4 regions of the Rhizobium sp. NFACC06-2 genome follow, and region 2 is predicted to be linked to each of the others. Evidence: riboswitches for the same ligand, from Rfam matches in the RefSeq annotation. Region 2 holds a riboswitch; each other region holds the start of a gene.

Region 1 (3,296 bases), on a different contig from region 2:
GGCATCAGCCCGGCCTTCATGTTCTGATAGTCGGCCGCCCTGGCATTGCCGGCAATCTTGCCCTGCACCACCACCTGGGCGCCGGTCTCGCTCTGTGGCTTCAGGAGCACCGGGTTCATATGCACGGAAAGCGGCACGCCCGCCGCCCGTGCCTGCAGCGCCTGCGCGCGGCCAATTTCGCCGCCATCGGCGGTGACCGCCGCATTGTTCGACATGTTCTGCGGTTTGAACGGCATGACGGACAGGCCGCGCCTGACGAAGGCGCGGGCAAGGCCGGCCACCATCAGCGATTTGCCAACATCCGAGCCAGTTCCCTGAAACATCAGCACGCGCGCAGTCATATCAAAATTCTATCCCTGCCTGCGCCTTTACGCCCGCCTTGAAGTGATGTTTCACGAGGGTCATTTCCGTCACCATATCGGCCGCGTCGATGAGCGGTTGCTTGGCATTGCGGCCGGTGACGATGACATGCAGATCGGGCCTGCGGCTGGAAAGCGTTTCCACCACCTCTTCCAGCGGCAGGTAATCGTAACGGAGTGCGATGTTCAGCTCATCGAGGATCAGCAGGCCGATGGTCTCGTCGGCCATCAGGATTTTGGCTTCTTCCCAGGCCTTTGCCGCCGCTGCGACGTCGCGTTTCAAATCCTGCGTGTCCCAGGTGAACCCTTCGCCCATGGTGCGCCAGACGACCCTGTCGCCGAACAAAGTCAGCGCCTGCTGTTCTCCCGTCGACCATGCGCCCTTGATGAATTGAACGACGCCTACCCGCCGCCCGGTGCCGAGCATGCGCAGGGCAAGGCCGAAAGCGGCGGTGGATTTGCCCTTGCCGGGACCGGTATTGATCATCAGCAGACCTTTTTCGATGGTCTTTTCCGCAACTTCCGCGTCCTGCACGGTCTTGCGGGTGACCATTTTCTGCCGGTGACGTTCGGCTTCGCTGTCGCTGATATCGCGTGTCATCGCGTTTTCCTTTTCATCCAGCGGCGCGGGACCCGGTGCCCCCGCCATTCGGAGCGGCGACTATACCCAATTTGCCGCACCCGGCAATGTGCGGGCCACAGGGCCCCGGCATTGACCCCCACGCCCGTTCAGCCTAAGGGTAACGGACTGACGGTCTTTTCCCGGCAACGGGAAAAGCTAAGAGGGAACACGGTTCCAACCCCGACTACCGGGTCATTCCGTGGCTGCCCCCGCAACTGTAAGCGGTAAGCCCGCACCGTAAAGCCACTGGACACCTCAACGGGTTCGGGAAGGCGGTGTCAGGGTGTAAAGCCGCGAGCCAGGAGACCTGCCGTTTCAGGAAAAACGTCTGCCGGGCGGGGTGCTCCGGTCAGTCGGTTAGATCGAACATCCGGTTTGCGCCTGTCCGCATACCGTATTCGACATCCGCACCCCCGAGATTTTTTTGCAAGGCGCGGGAAACGATACGGTTTGGATATTTCAGCGACATCTTCATGTGCAGGCGGAAACACGCAGGACGAAACGGCGTCCGGCGTGACCGTCTTCGTTTGCAGAAGCTGTCGCGATGAAGCCGATCCCAATGCCGAACCGCGCCCCGGTTCGCGTCTCGCCGATGCCGTCCTCGCAAAGGCGGAGGAAACGGGTGTCACCGTTCGTTCCGTCAACTGCCTCGCCAATTGCAAGCGCGGGCTTAGCGCCGTGCTGCGCAGCGCCAATGGCTGGTCCTATGTCTTCGGCGGGCTGACGACCGGTGACGCGGAAGATTTGCTGACCGGTGCACGGCTGCTGGCTGCCGCCCACGACGGCTTGATGCCCTGGCGCGGCCGCCCCGAACCCTTAAAGCGCGGCATGGTGGCGCGCATTCCCCCATTCGATTTTACCGAGGAGAGATCATGAGTACCCTTCTGGACCGCGTTCCCTGCACCATCGTCACCGGCTTTCTGGGGGCTGGCAAAACCACGCTACTGCGCGGCCTTCTCGAAAAGCTGGACGGCAAGCGGTTGGCGATCATCGTCAACGAGTTCGGCGATATCGGCATCGATGGCGAGATTCTCAAAGGTTGCGGTATTGAAAGCTGCCCGGAAGAAAACATCGTCGAACTGGCCAATGGCTGCATCTGCTGCACGGTGGCGGATGATTTCCAGCCTGCCATCGAACAGATTCTGAGCCGCCAGCCGAAGGTGGAGCATATCCTCATCGAAACCTCGGGCCTCGCTCTGCCGAAGCCGCTGGTGCAGGCCTTCCAGTGGCCGGCGATCAAGAGCCGCGTGACGGTGGATGCCGTCGTCGCCGTGGTGGATGGCGCCGCCCTTGCCGAAGGGCAGGTGGCGCACGACATGGAAGCGCTCGCCGCCCAGCGGGCCAATGACGAGGCGCTCGATCACGATGATCCGGTCGAAGAGGTTTTCGAGGATCAGGTCGCCTGCGCCGATCTTATCGTGCTGACCAAGGCCGATCTTCTTGACGATGCCGGCCTCAACAAGGCCAAGGAGCATGTTCTCGAACATCTGCCGAAGGCGGCAAAGATCGTCGTGGCCTCCAATGGCGCCATCGACCCCGCCGTGCTGATCGGTCTTGGCCTTGCGGTGGAAGAGGATATCGAAAACCGCCGTACCCACCATGATGGCGAACTCGACCACGAGCATGACGATTTCGACAGCTTCGTCATCGATCTCCCGGCCGTGACCGACCCGGAAGCGCTGGCGGCCCGTATCGCCGAGACGGCGGCTGCGGAAAATGTCCTGCGCATCAAGGGCTTCATCGAGGTTTCCGCAAAGCCGATGCGTCTGCAGGTGCAGGCTGTCGGCAGCCGCGTCAACCATTATTACGACCGACCCTGGGCCGCGGGTGAGGAACGCCGCAGCCGCCTCGTCGTCATCGGCGAAAAGGGCATCAACCGCGAAAAGATCGAACAGATGCTGGCCGCCTGACGATGCACATTCTCGCCACCACATCCTCGTCTCTGGACGACCTGATCGAGCCGGTTGATCTCAACCAGCCCCGGTCTGATGTGGCGGTACTGTCTTTTTCGGCAAGCGACCTGGCCGGCTTGGAACAGGCCTGGCGGCGAACAGAGGGTGCGCTCCCCTCCCTGTCAGCCGCCAACCTCTCCGAGCTTCGACATCCCATGTCGGTCGATCTCTGGATCGAAAAGACGGCGGAACATGCCAGGGTTATTCTTATCCGGATTCTCGGCGGTGCGGAACGCTGGCGTTACGGTGTCGATCAGCTTTCCATTCTTGCGCGCAGGCGCGGCATCAAGCTTCTGCTTTTGCCGGGTGAGTGCAGCGAAAGGGACGAGAAACTCGAAGCGGCCTCGACCGTCGATCGGCGGA
Region 2 (3,296 bases):
CGGTGTCGGAACCATAGCGGGCGCGATGCTCGGCGCGCTCGTCATGCAGTCGCTGCAATCCGGCATGGTGCTGGTGGGCATCGATACGCCCTTCCAGCGCATCGTCGTCGGTGTGGTCCTGGTCGTCGCCGTCTGGCTCGACACCATCTACCGCGCCCGCGCCAAGTAAGAACCGAGGAGAACTCCTATGACGGACCAAGTCACGCCCCTCGTGGAAATGCGCAATATTTCCATTTCCTTCGGCGGCATCCATGCAGTGGAAAACGCCTCTGTCGATCTTTTCCCCGGTGAGGTGGTTGCCCTTCTCGGCCACAATGGTGCGGGCAAATCGACGCTGATCAAAATCCTCTCCGGCGCCTATCGGCGCGATGGCGGCGATATTCTCATCAATGGCGAGGACGCCGATATCCGCAATCCACGCGATGCCAAGAAATATGGCATCGAGACCATCTACCAGACACTGGCCGTGGCCGATAATGTCGATGCGGCGGCCAACCTTTATCTCGGCCGCGAGCTGAAGACGAAATGGGGCACGCTTGACGATGTCGCCATGGAAGCTTCCGCTCGCGAAGTCATGGGGCGTCTCAACCCCAACTTCCGGCGGTTCAAGGAGCCGGTGAAGGCATTGTCCGGCGGCCAGCGGCAGTCCGTCGCCATTGCCCGCGCCATTCTGTTCGATGCCCGCATCCTCATCATGGACGAGCCGACCGCCGCACTCGGCCCGCAGGAAACGGCGCAGGTGGGCGATCTCGTCAAGGAGTTGAAACGGCAGGGCATCGGCATCTTCCTCATCAGCCACGATATTCACGATGTCTTCGATCTGGCCGACCGGGTCTTCGTGATGAAGAACGGCAAGGTGGTGGGCCATGCCCGCACGCAGGATGTCACCAAGGACGAGGTGCTTGGCATGATCATTCTGGGCAAGGTGCCGGCCGGTGCGGTGCCGGGGCCGGGTGCGGTGGCGCTCTGAGCTCAGTGAAATAAAGATATAAAGATTTCTTTATGTCTATTGACATCGTGACGCCCGTGGTGAGAAATGCGGGTGTCATGGTTCTCCGGGCTCGTTCGATCCCGGAGCTAAGAGGGAATCCGGTGCGCCGACGATCGGCAAGACCGGAGCTGCCCCCGCAACTGTAAGCGGCGAGCCTTTGTCCAACACGTCACTGGGGTAAACCCCGGGAAGACGGACAAAGGCGACGACCCGTAAGCCAGGAGACCTGCCAGGACAAAATAACGTCCACGGGCGGGGTGTCCCAGTGGTTGCTGCAATGGTCCGGCAAAGGCCGGGCCTGCACGCGTCCGCTTTACCCATGCCCCCACAACCAAATGGGGTATGACAATGCCAGACAAGACCATTCCAGTCGCATCGCTCGGTTTTCCGAGGATCGGACGCCATCGTGAACTGAAGTTCGCGCTTGAAGGCTTCTGGTCCGGCAAGATTTCCGAGACGGAACTGCTCGAAACCGCAGCTAGGCTGCGCGCCGAAAACTGGGCGCTTCAGCTTGAGAAGGGGATTACCCATATCCCGTCCAACGATTTCTCCCTTTACGATCATGTCCTAGATACAGCCGTGATGGTGGGCGCCATTCCATCCCTCTATGGACGGGCGGGTGGAGATGTTTCCCTCTCCACCTATTTCGCCATGGCGCGCGGCAGCCAGAGCGAAGGGCATGCAGGCTGCGGCCATGGGCATGAAGGACACTCGCATCATGGTCAGGGCGTTCCGGCGCTGGAAATGACCAAATGGTTCGACACCAACTATCACTATATGGTGCCGGAGGTTTCAGAGGATCAGCACTTCGTGCTCACCTCGCAAAAGCCGGTCGACCACTTCCTTGAGGCGAAGGCGCTCGGCATCCATACGCGTCCGGTCATTCTCGGCCCGGTCACGTTCCTGAAGCTTGCCAAGTCGCGCGAGGCAGCCTTCAAGCCGCTCGATCTGCTGGCGAGGCTGCTGCCCGTCTATGAAGAGCTGCTGCGTCGCCTGCGCGCGGCCGGTGCGGACTGGGTGCAGATCGACGAGCCGGTCGCCGTGCTCGATCTTTCCGAGGGGGAGCGTCACGCGCTGGCTGTGGCCTATCGGGCTTTGTCGAAGGCCGCGCCGGATCTGAAAATCCTGCTCGCCACCTATTTCGGTGGGCTTGAGGACAATCTCGAAGCCGTCGCGTCGCTTCCGGTCGCGGGCCTTCATATCGATCTGGTGCGGGCGCCCGATGCGCTGGAGACGGCGTTAAATGCGTTGCCGGAAAATCACGTCCTGTCGCTGGGTATCATCGACGGCCGCAACATCTGGCGCGCTGATCTCGCTGCAATCATTACCCGATTGGAATCCGCCATCGCGGTACGCGGTGCGGCGGCGTTTCAGATCGCGCCGTCCTGCTCGCTGCTGCATGTTCCGGTCGATCTCGAACTGGAAACCGGCCTCGATGCCGATCTCAAAAGCTGGCTTTCCTTCGCCACCCAGAAGCTCGGCGAACTTGCCACGCTTGGCAAGGCTCTCGGTAAGGGCAAGGCTGCTATCGCGGCGGAACTGGAGGCTGCCTCGAAGGCCGTTGCCGCGCGTGCATCCTCGCCGAAGGTAACGGACGCCGCCGTGCAGAAGCGTATTGCGACGATTGGCGAGGCCGACAGGAAGCGGGCGAGCCCGTTTGCCGAGCGGCAGAAAGTGCAGTCGCAGGCCATTGCGTTGCCGCTTTTCCCGACGACGACCATTGGCTCCTTCCCGCAGACGCCGGAGGTGCGCAAGGCCAGATCGGCACATTCCAAGGGCGCTCTGACGGATGCGCAATATGAAAAATTCCTGCAGAAGGAAACCGAAGCGACCATTCGCTGGCAGGAGGAAATCGGTCTCGACGTTCTCGTGCACGGCGAGTTCGAGCGCAATGACATGGTGCAATATTTTGGCGAGCAGCTTTCCGGCTTCGCCTTCACTCAACATGCATGGGTGCAGAGTTACGGTTCGCGTTATGTGCGCCCGCCCATCATTTTCGGCGACGTGTCGCGTCCGAAAGCGATGACGGTTCGCTGGTGGGAATATTCGCAGTCGCTCACCGACAAACCCGTCAAGGGCATGCTGACCGGGCCGGTGACGATCCTCAACTGGTCTTTCGTGCGCGACGATATCGCCAGAAGCCTGACATGCCGCCAGATCGCGCTCGCCATCCGCGATGAGGTCAATGATCTCGAAGCAGCCGGCGCGCAGATGATCCAGATCGATGAGGCGGCTCTTCGTGAAGGACTGCCGCTTCGGCACCGGGACTGGCAGGATTATCTCGGCTGGGCGGTGGAATGCTTCC
Region 3 (3,296 bases), on a different contig from region 2:
CCTCCGGGCCGGCAAGCAGCGATACTTTCGCGCCGTGGCTTTCCAGATAATCGGCGATCCATCCGGCGATGTCGCCATTGGCGGTTCCGACCACCGACGGGAAGCCGACAAGACGCTCCAGAATGTCGATTGCGTTCATGGCTGTCTCCGTCGCTTCAACGCCGAAAAGCTTAGAGCGGCCTGCGGCGTTTATCTGCTGAAATACGGGTGATTTCAGTAGATTGTTGTGTCCTTCCAGCGCTTTCGGAAAATTCCTGCTGACGAGGCTGGTTATCTTCGGATGTCGTGAGCTGGGCTGCCGGGATCTAGGTTCCGCGCCGGAGGGAATGAGAGCCGTTTGTCATGGAGCTGCTCAAAGTCGATAGTTTCGAGTTGCGGACAGTGGATATCGCCGATGTGGAGGCCGATCATCTGCATGCTTTGTCCATGGCTGTCGGATGGCGATATCACGCGAACGAATGGTGTTTCCTGCGGCAGTGCGGCGTCGGCCTTGCCGCGCTTGACGAGATCGATCGTGTTGTCGCAACGGCAATGCTGTTTCCTTATGATGAGGGTTTCGCGACGGTCGGCATGGTCATCGTTTCTCCCCGTTTGCAGGGGCAGGGCGTTGCACCATGGCTGGTGGGCCAACTCATCGCGGGCTACCCTGAAGCCGCCCTGCGGTTGAACGCCACGGAAGCCTCGCGACGGCTTTTCGCACGGCTGGGTTTTTCCGGAGATGCGGAAAAAGTACATCTCCTGCGCGGCAAGGCACGTTGCCCTGCCGAGATGCCGACGCTTGGAAGAAAGCAGAGAATCGAGCCGCTGTCCTGGGATCATTTGTCCGCCGTGGTGGATCTGGATCGGGCGGCTTTCGGTGTTTCGCGCCGGGGCGTCCTGCAACGCCTTGTTCAGGAAAATACGGGTTACGGCCTGTTCGAGGCCGATCGTCTTGCCGCCTTTGCATTGCGGCGTGCGGCGGGGCGGGGCCATATTGTCGGCCCGGTCATCGCCGGTGACGAGGCGGATGCGATTGCGTTGGTGAGGCGACATTTTTCCGATCTCGACGATCAGCTTGTCCGTCTCGATACCGTGCGGGATAGCGGTCTTCTGACCGAGTTCCTGGCGCAATCCGGGCTGGTGGGGATCGAAACGCTCACCGCCATGTCGAAAGGCGCGCTGCAACCGGCGGGCTCTGATTCCGCAAAGATTTTCGCCCTGGCAAGCCCGTCTTTGTGCTGAGGTGCGGCACTATCGCAATTGACGCCCCGCCTCTTGCCCCTTATGTGAGAAAGCGACGGTTCCTGCAGCCGAAAGGCGAAGGGATTAATAGGGAACATGGTGCGGGTGATCTTTTTCGCCCAATGCCGTGGCTGCCCCCGCAACTGTAAGCGGATTGTCGTTCATCCCCGTGACGCTTGAAGGCGTCATGCCACTGTATTCTCCGGAATGCGGGAAGGCAGATGAGTGACGCAAATTCGTGAGCCAGGAGACCTGCCGTCAAAATATGAACCATCGTTACGGGCGGGGAAGCCCGGAGGAGGAGGGTGTAATGTTATTACGTTACATTTTGTTTGCATCCGATCATCGTTCTCCGTACAAGACGTCCCGCTGTTGGTGCGCGCTCTGACGCCTGCTGCTCTGGAATAAGTTTACTTTCGACTGGAGAACACATGTTTCATTTTAGACGCCTGCCGGCTCTCGTCGGCGTCGTGGCGGTTGCCTTTGCATCCTTGCCCGCCGTTGGCGCGCAGGGTGCCGAAACCACCTACCCCCTGACAATCAACAGTTGCGGTCAGGAGATCACCTTCAAGCAGGCGCCGGCCCGCACCGTATCTGTCGGCCAGAGCACAACCGAGGTTCTTTACCTGCTTGGCCTCGCCGACAAGGTTGTCGGCACGGCGCTGTGGATCGGCCCGGTTCTGAAGGGCTACGAAGAGGCCAACGCCAAGATCGAGCGATTGGCCGACAACGACCCAAGCTTTGAGGCGGTTGTCGGCAAGAAGCCGGATCTCGTGACGACACAGTTCCAATGGCAGATCGGCCCGGAGGGTGTTGTCGGAACGCCGGCGCAATTTGCCGAACTCGGGATTCCCGTTTACACCTCGCCGGCCGATTGCATGGGCAAAGACAATTCCGGCGGTGGCGACGGCGTGCGCAACACCGTTTTCACCATGGAACTGATCTACCAGGAAATCCGTGACCTTGCCAAAATCTTCAACGTGCAGGATCGCGGTGAGGAAGTCGTCGCCGACCTGAAGAAGCGCGAGGACGCCGCCAGAGCCAAGATCGCTTCTGCCAATGGCAAGCTCTCGGCCGTCTTCTGGTTCTCGAGCGCGGAACTGGATATCGACCCCTACGTCGCCGGCCGTAACGGCGCTCCGGGTTACATCATGTCTGCTCTCGGATTGAAGAATGTCATCGAAAGCCACGAGGAATGGCCGACGGTCGGCTGGGAAACCATCGCCAAATCCAACCCGTCTATCGTTGTTGCCGGCAAGATGGACCGCCGCCGCTTCCCTGCCGATGACATTGCCGTCAAGCTGAAGTTTCTGGCAACTGACCCGGTGGCAAGCATCATGCCCGCTGTCAGGCAAGGCCATGTGTTCGAAATGGATGCGCAGGCGATGAACCCGACCATTCGCACCATTGAAGGCATCGAAACGCTGGCCGAGGCGATTTCGGCTGCTGGCCTCGCCAAGTGAACGGCCTCTCCCTCCATCTCGGCAGGGCGGGCCTGGTTTTTGCCGCGCTCGCCCTGCTGTTGATAGCGCTGATGGCCGGAGCGGCCATCGGCGAGACAGCCATTCCATTTGACGTGGTCGCAAAAACGATTGCCAATCGCGTCTTTCATGCGGGTTATCCGCTGGAGCCGCTGGATGAGGGCATCGTCTGGAGCTATCGTCTGAGCCGCGCCGTCGTTGCCGCCTGTTGCGGCGCTTCTTTGGCGCTCGCCGGGGCGGTGCTGCAATCGCTTCTGCGCAACCCGCTTGCCGATCCCTATATTCTCGGCATTTCCGCCGGCGCCTCCACCGGTGCCGTCGCCGTGGCGCTTCTCGGCTTCGGTGCGGGGTTTCTGACGATGCCGGCCGGGGCGCTCATCGGTGCTTTCGTTGCGTTTTCTCTGGTCAGCCTTCTGGCGGTGCGGGCGGGACACGGCAACAGCGCCATCATTCTGGCGGGGGTGGCCGGGTCGCAGCTGTTCAACGCCATGACCTCTTTCATCGTCACCAAATCCGCCAATGCGGAACAGGCGCGCGGCATCATGTTCTGGCTGCTGGGCAACCTCTCGGGCGTGCGCTGGCCGGATGTCTGGC
Region 4 (3,296 bases), on a different contig from region 2:
CACCAACGCCAAGGCTTTCCCGGACCAGTTCCCCGCCGGCACCGAGACCGGCAGCGCCGCTGCCCCCGCCATCTGGGAAAATTTCGACGACTTCAAGGCCAAGGCCGCCAAGCTCGGTACGGATGCGGACATGGTTCTCGCCAATCTCCCCACCGATCAGGCGGGCGTCGCCACCGCCATGAAGACGCTGGGCGCCGATTGCGGCACCTGCCACCAGACCTATCGTCTGAAGAAATAATCGCAGCACTTTGGAAACGCCGCTTACCGGCGGCGTTTTCTCAGGCACGAAAGACATCTGACCGGGTCAGGTGAGAATGGGGAGAGGGGCATGTCCTCCATCTGGACGAAACTCGTGGGCGGGGCCGTCGTCGCGGCCATTGCGGGCTACGGCATATTCGCCTGGGTCACCGCGCCTCAGCGGCAGGCGCCCAGCCACTGGGTCAGCCTGGGCGAACCGGATCTGGCCAATGGCGAAACGCTGTTCTGGGCGGGCGGCTGCGCAAGCTGCCATGCCGCACCCGATGCGAAAGGCGAGGCGCTGTTGACGCTTTCGGGCGGGCAGGCGCTGAAAAGCCCCTTCGGCACCTTCCATGTCCCCAATATTTCCTCCGATCCGCAGCATGGCATCGGCAGCTGGACGCTGGCGGAATTCGGCGATGCGATGACGCGCGGTGTTGGCAGGAACGGCGAACATCTCTACCCGTCCTTTCCCTATGCCTCCTATGCCCGCATGACGCAGAAGGACATCAACGATCTCTTCGGTTATCTGAAAGCCCTGCCGGCCAGCCAGAACGATGCGCCGGATCACGAGTTGCCGTTCCCCTTCAATCTGCGCATGGCGCTGGGCGGCTGGAAATTCCTTTATTTCGACCCCTCGGCGCGGCCCCGCGTGGAGCTTGCCAATGCCAATGCCGAATTGCTGCGCGGCCAATATCTGGTGGAAGGGCCGGGCCATTGCGGCGAATGCCACACGCCGCGCAACGCGCTTGGCGGTTTCGTGAAAGACAAGTGGCTGGCCGGCGGTCCCAACCCGGAAGGCGAGGGCCGCATTCCCGACATTACCCCCGGCTCGCAAAGCATCGGCAGCTGGGCCGAGGCCGATATTGCGAGCTATCTGGAAAACGGCTTCACCCCGGAATTCGACAGCGTCGGCGGCTCCATGGTCAAGGTGCAGCAGAACATGGCGCATCTGACGCCTGAAGACCGCGATGCGATTGCCGCCTATCTGAAGGCCATACCGTCGCGGTAACCCTCAGCCGTCATGCCGGACTAGATCCGGCATCCAGCCACGGCGCGTCTGCGCCGTGAGAAGAGTCTCTTGCGATCAAGGACTTGATCGCGCTGGACCCCGGATCTAGTCCGGGGTGACGGAGATGGAGGCGACGGCGCGCAGTTCGAAAGCAGGCCCACCATTGACTCCCGACCCTGCCCATCGGATAACAATCCTGTGATGGTTCCTTCCGGGCGTTCCGGAAGGTGAAAAGGGAACACGATAGGGAGAGATCCTCATTCGTGGCTGCCCCCGCAACTGTGAGCGGAGAGCCTGAAACGAAATGCCACTGGCAAGCCATCTCGCCGGGAACCGAAGGTTTCCAGAGAGGGTGACGCCGGGAAGGTGTTTCAGGTTTTGACCCGTAAGCCAGGAGACCTGCCATCGCGGAAATATCCATGCCGGCGGGGTGTCCGGAAGAGCGGAATTTCAGGGTGGCGGGATCGACGCCTCCCTGTGTCAGTCTCGTATCCCCGTGGTGAAGTGTATCGTAGCGGCTCGACGGCCTTTGCCGTCCGGTCGCGTCCAAAGGCGCGGGGTCGCGCCGGAGAGGGGTCACCATGTCCATCAACCAGAATACGGCCAACGCCGCCGTTTCCGCAAAAACAACCAGCTTCGCGCAATCGCTGACGGCGATCGTGCTTGGCCTGTTCGTTGTCGGTTTTGTCGGCTTTTCCCATGTGGAAGCCGTTCATAACGCTGCGCATGACACGCGTCATGCCAATGCCTTCCCCTGCCATTGAGGGGAACGGCATGTCGTCTTTTCGCAATATCGTCTTTACCGCCGTTCTCGTCGGCATTCTTGGCGGTTTCGCCGTCTCGGCAATGCAGGCTTTTAGCACGACGCCGCTCATCCTTCAGGCGGAAACCTATGAAAGCGCCGGCGAAGCGCCCCACAGCCATGATGCGGCGGCCCCCGGCGCTGCCGTTCCCGCCCATGAGCACAATGACGAGGCCTGGGCTCCGGCCGATGGCTTCGAGCGCACCGCCTATACCGTCGCCGCCAATGTGCTGACTGCCATCGGTTATGCGCTGGTGCTGACCGGCCTGATTTCGCTGCGTGGCACGAATGGCGGCTGGCGCGAAGGCCTTCTCTGGGGCGTTGCCGGTTTTGCCGCCGTCATGCTGGCGCCGATGATCGGCCTGCCGCCGGAACTGCCGGGCAGCCCGGCTGCCGCACTTGAGGCGCGGCAGATCTGGTGGCTTGCGACGGTTGCCGCAACCGCGGGCGGCATTGCGCTGATCGCATTCCGCCGCGAACCCTGGGCCATCGTATTGGCGCTGGTGCTGATCGTCGCACCGCATGTGGTCGGCGCACCCTTGCCGCCGGAAGGTGAACATGCGCTGGCGCCGCTGCCGCTGGAGCGTCAGTTCATCGTCGCCGCCACCATCACGAGCTTCGTTTTCTGGGCTTTGCTCGGAACATTGAGCGCGTTTTTCCTGAAGCGCTTCCAGTCGGCGTAAATCCATGCAGGACGCGGCGGAATGGAGTGAGGAACTCGATGCGCTGCGTTTTGCCGTTCCCGGTCACGGCGCTTTCTGCGCCGTGCACCGCCTTGCCTTCAAGGCTGTCCTTGGGGCGGCCCCGGATCGCGAGGCCGCTCTCGCCTGTTTTCATGAACACGAGGCCGCTTTTATCGCTGCGGCGCTCAGCAAGATAAAAGGGTCGAATTTACCCGCCGGCCGCAGCCTGCATCTGAACAGCCGCGATATTCGCCGTGCGATTGCCGGGGAGGGCGAGGAGCCAGCGGCGCGCGTGTGCCGGGTGCTGGATCGGCGATAATCATCGCTGTTTTCACCGCCGTCACCCCGGCCTTGAGTCGGGATCCAGCCAGCCCAAGTCCTTGGGCTGAAAGGACTCTTTTCACCGCGCAGACGCGCGTCGGCTGCATTCCGGCTCAAGGCCGGAATGACGGGGAGTAGAGGGAGCGCAAACAACCGAGGCGGCTATGCCTCAGCGATGCTCCGCCGCAAAAACCTGAAGTTCCGCCTCGGCTTCCGGACCAAAGAGGCCGAGGTGTTTCAG

The links. Region 2 has a riboswitch for cobalamin ahead of metE (5-methyltetrahydropteroyltriglutamate--homocysteine S-methyltransferase). Riboswitches for the same ligand answer to the same signal wherever they lie in the genome.
Region 1: it holds a riboswitch for cobalamin, as region 2 does, so the genes downstream of both, F3H58_RS09290 (DUF1636 family protein) here and metE (5-methyltetrahydropteroyltriglutamate--homocysteine S-methyltransferase) in region 2, are expected to answer to the same signal.
Region 3: it holds a riboswitch for cobalamin, as region 2 does, so the genes downstream of both, F3H58_RS07620 (ABC transporter substrate-binding protein) here and metE (5-methyltetrahydropteroyltriglutamate--homocysteine S-methyltransferase) in region 2, are expected to answer to the same signal.
Region 4: it holds a riboswitch for cobalamin, as region 2 does, so the genes downstream of both, F3H58_RS11255 (CbtB domain-containing protein) here and metE (5-methyltetrahydropteroyltriglutamate--homocysteine S-methyltransferase) in region 2, are expected to answer to the same signal.

Annotation. Positions count from the first base shown of each region.
Region 1 is NZ_FMVA01000004.1:87,929-91,224, forward strand. Features, by position in the region: gene F3H58_RS09280 (cobyric acid synthase) at 1-341, opposite strand, end outside; gene cobO (cob(I)yrinic acid a,c-diamide adenosyltransferase) at 343-960, opposite strand; cobalamin riboswitch at 1,095-1,310, shown strand; gene F3H58_RS09290 (DUF1636 family protein) at 1,432-1,857, shown strand; gene cobW (cobalamin biosynthesis protein CobW) at 1,854-2,891, shown strand; gene cobN (cobaltochelatase subunit CobN) at 2,894-3,296, shown strand, end outside.
Region 2 is NZ_FMVA01000009.1:62,543-65,838, reverse strand. Features, by position in the region: gene F3H58_RS16325 (sugar ABC transporter permease) at 1-169, shown strand, start outside; gene F3H58_RS16320 (ATP-binding cassette domain-containing protein) at 188-970, shown strand; cobalamin riboswitch at 1,032-1,239, shown strand; gene metE (5-methyltetrahydropteroyltriglutamate--homocysteine S-methyltransferase) at 1,340-3,296, shown strand, end outside.
Region 3 is NZ_FMVA01000003.1:152,217-155,512, forward strand. Features, by position in the region: gene argE (acetylornithine deacetylase) at 1-139, opposite strand, end outside; gene F3H58_RS07615 (GNAT family N-acetyltransferase) at 343-1,221, shown strand; cobalamin riboswitch at 1,261-1,495, shown strand; gene F3H58_RS07620 (ABC transporter substrate-binding protein) at 1,653-2,684, shown strand; gene F3H58_RS07625 (FecCD family ABC transporter permease) at 2,681-3,296, shown strand, end outside.
Region 4 is NZ_FMVA01000005.1:127,183-130,478, reverse strand. Features, by position in the region: gene F3H58_RS11265 (c-type cytochrome) at 1-238, shown strand, start outside; gene F3H58_RS11260 (c-type cytochrome) at 329-1,249, shown strand; cobalamin riboswitch at 1,435-1,670, shown strand; gene F3H58_RS11255 (CbtB domain-containing protein) at 1,831-2,013, shown strand; gene F3H58_RS11250 (CbtA family protein) at 2,024-2,734, shown strand; gene F3H58_RS11245 (hypothetical protein) at 2,739-3,053, shown strand; gene F3H58_RS11240 (type 1 glutamine amidotransferase family protein) at 3,225-3,296, opposite strand, start outside.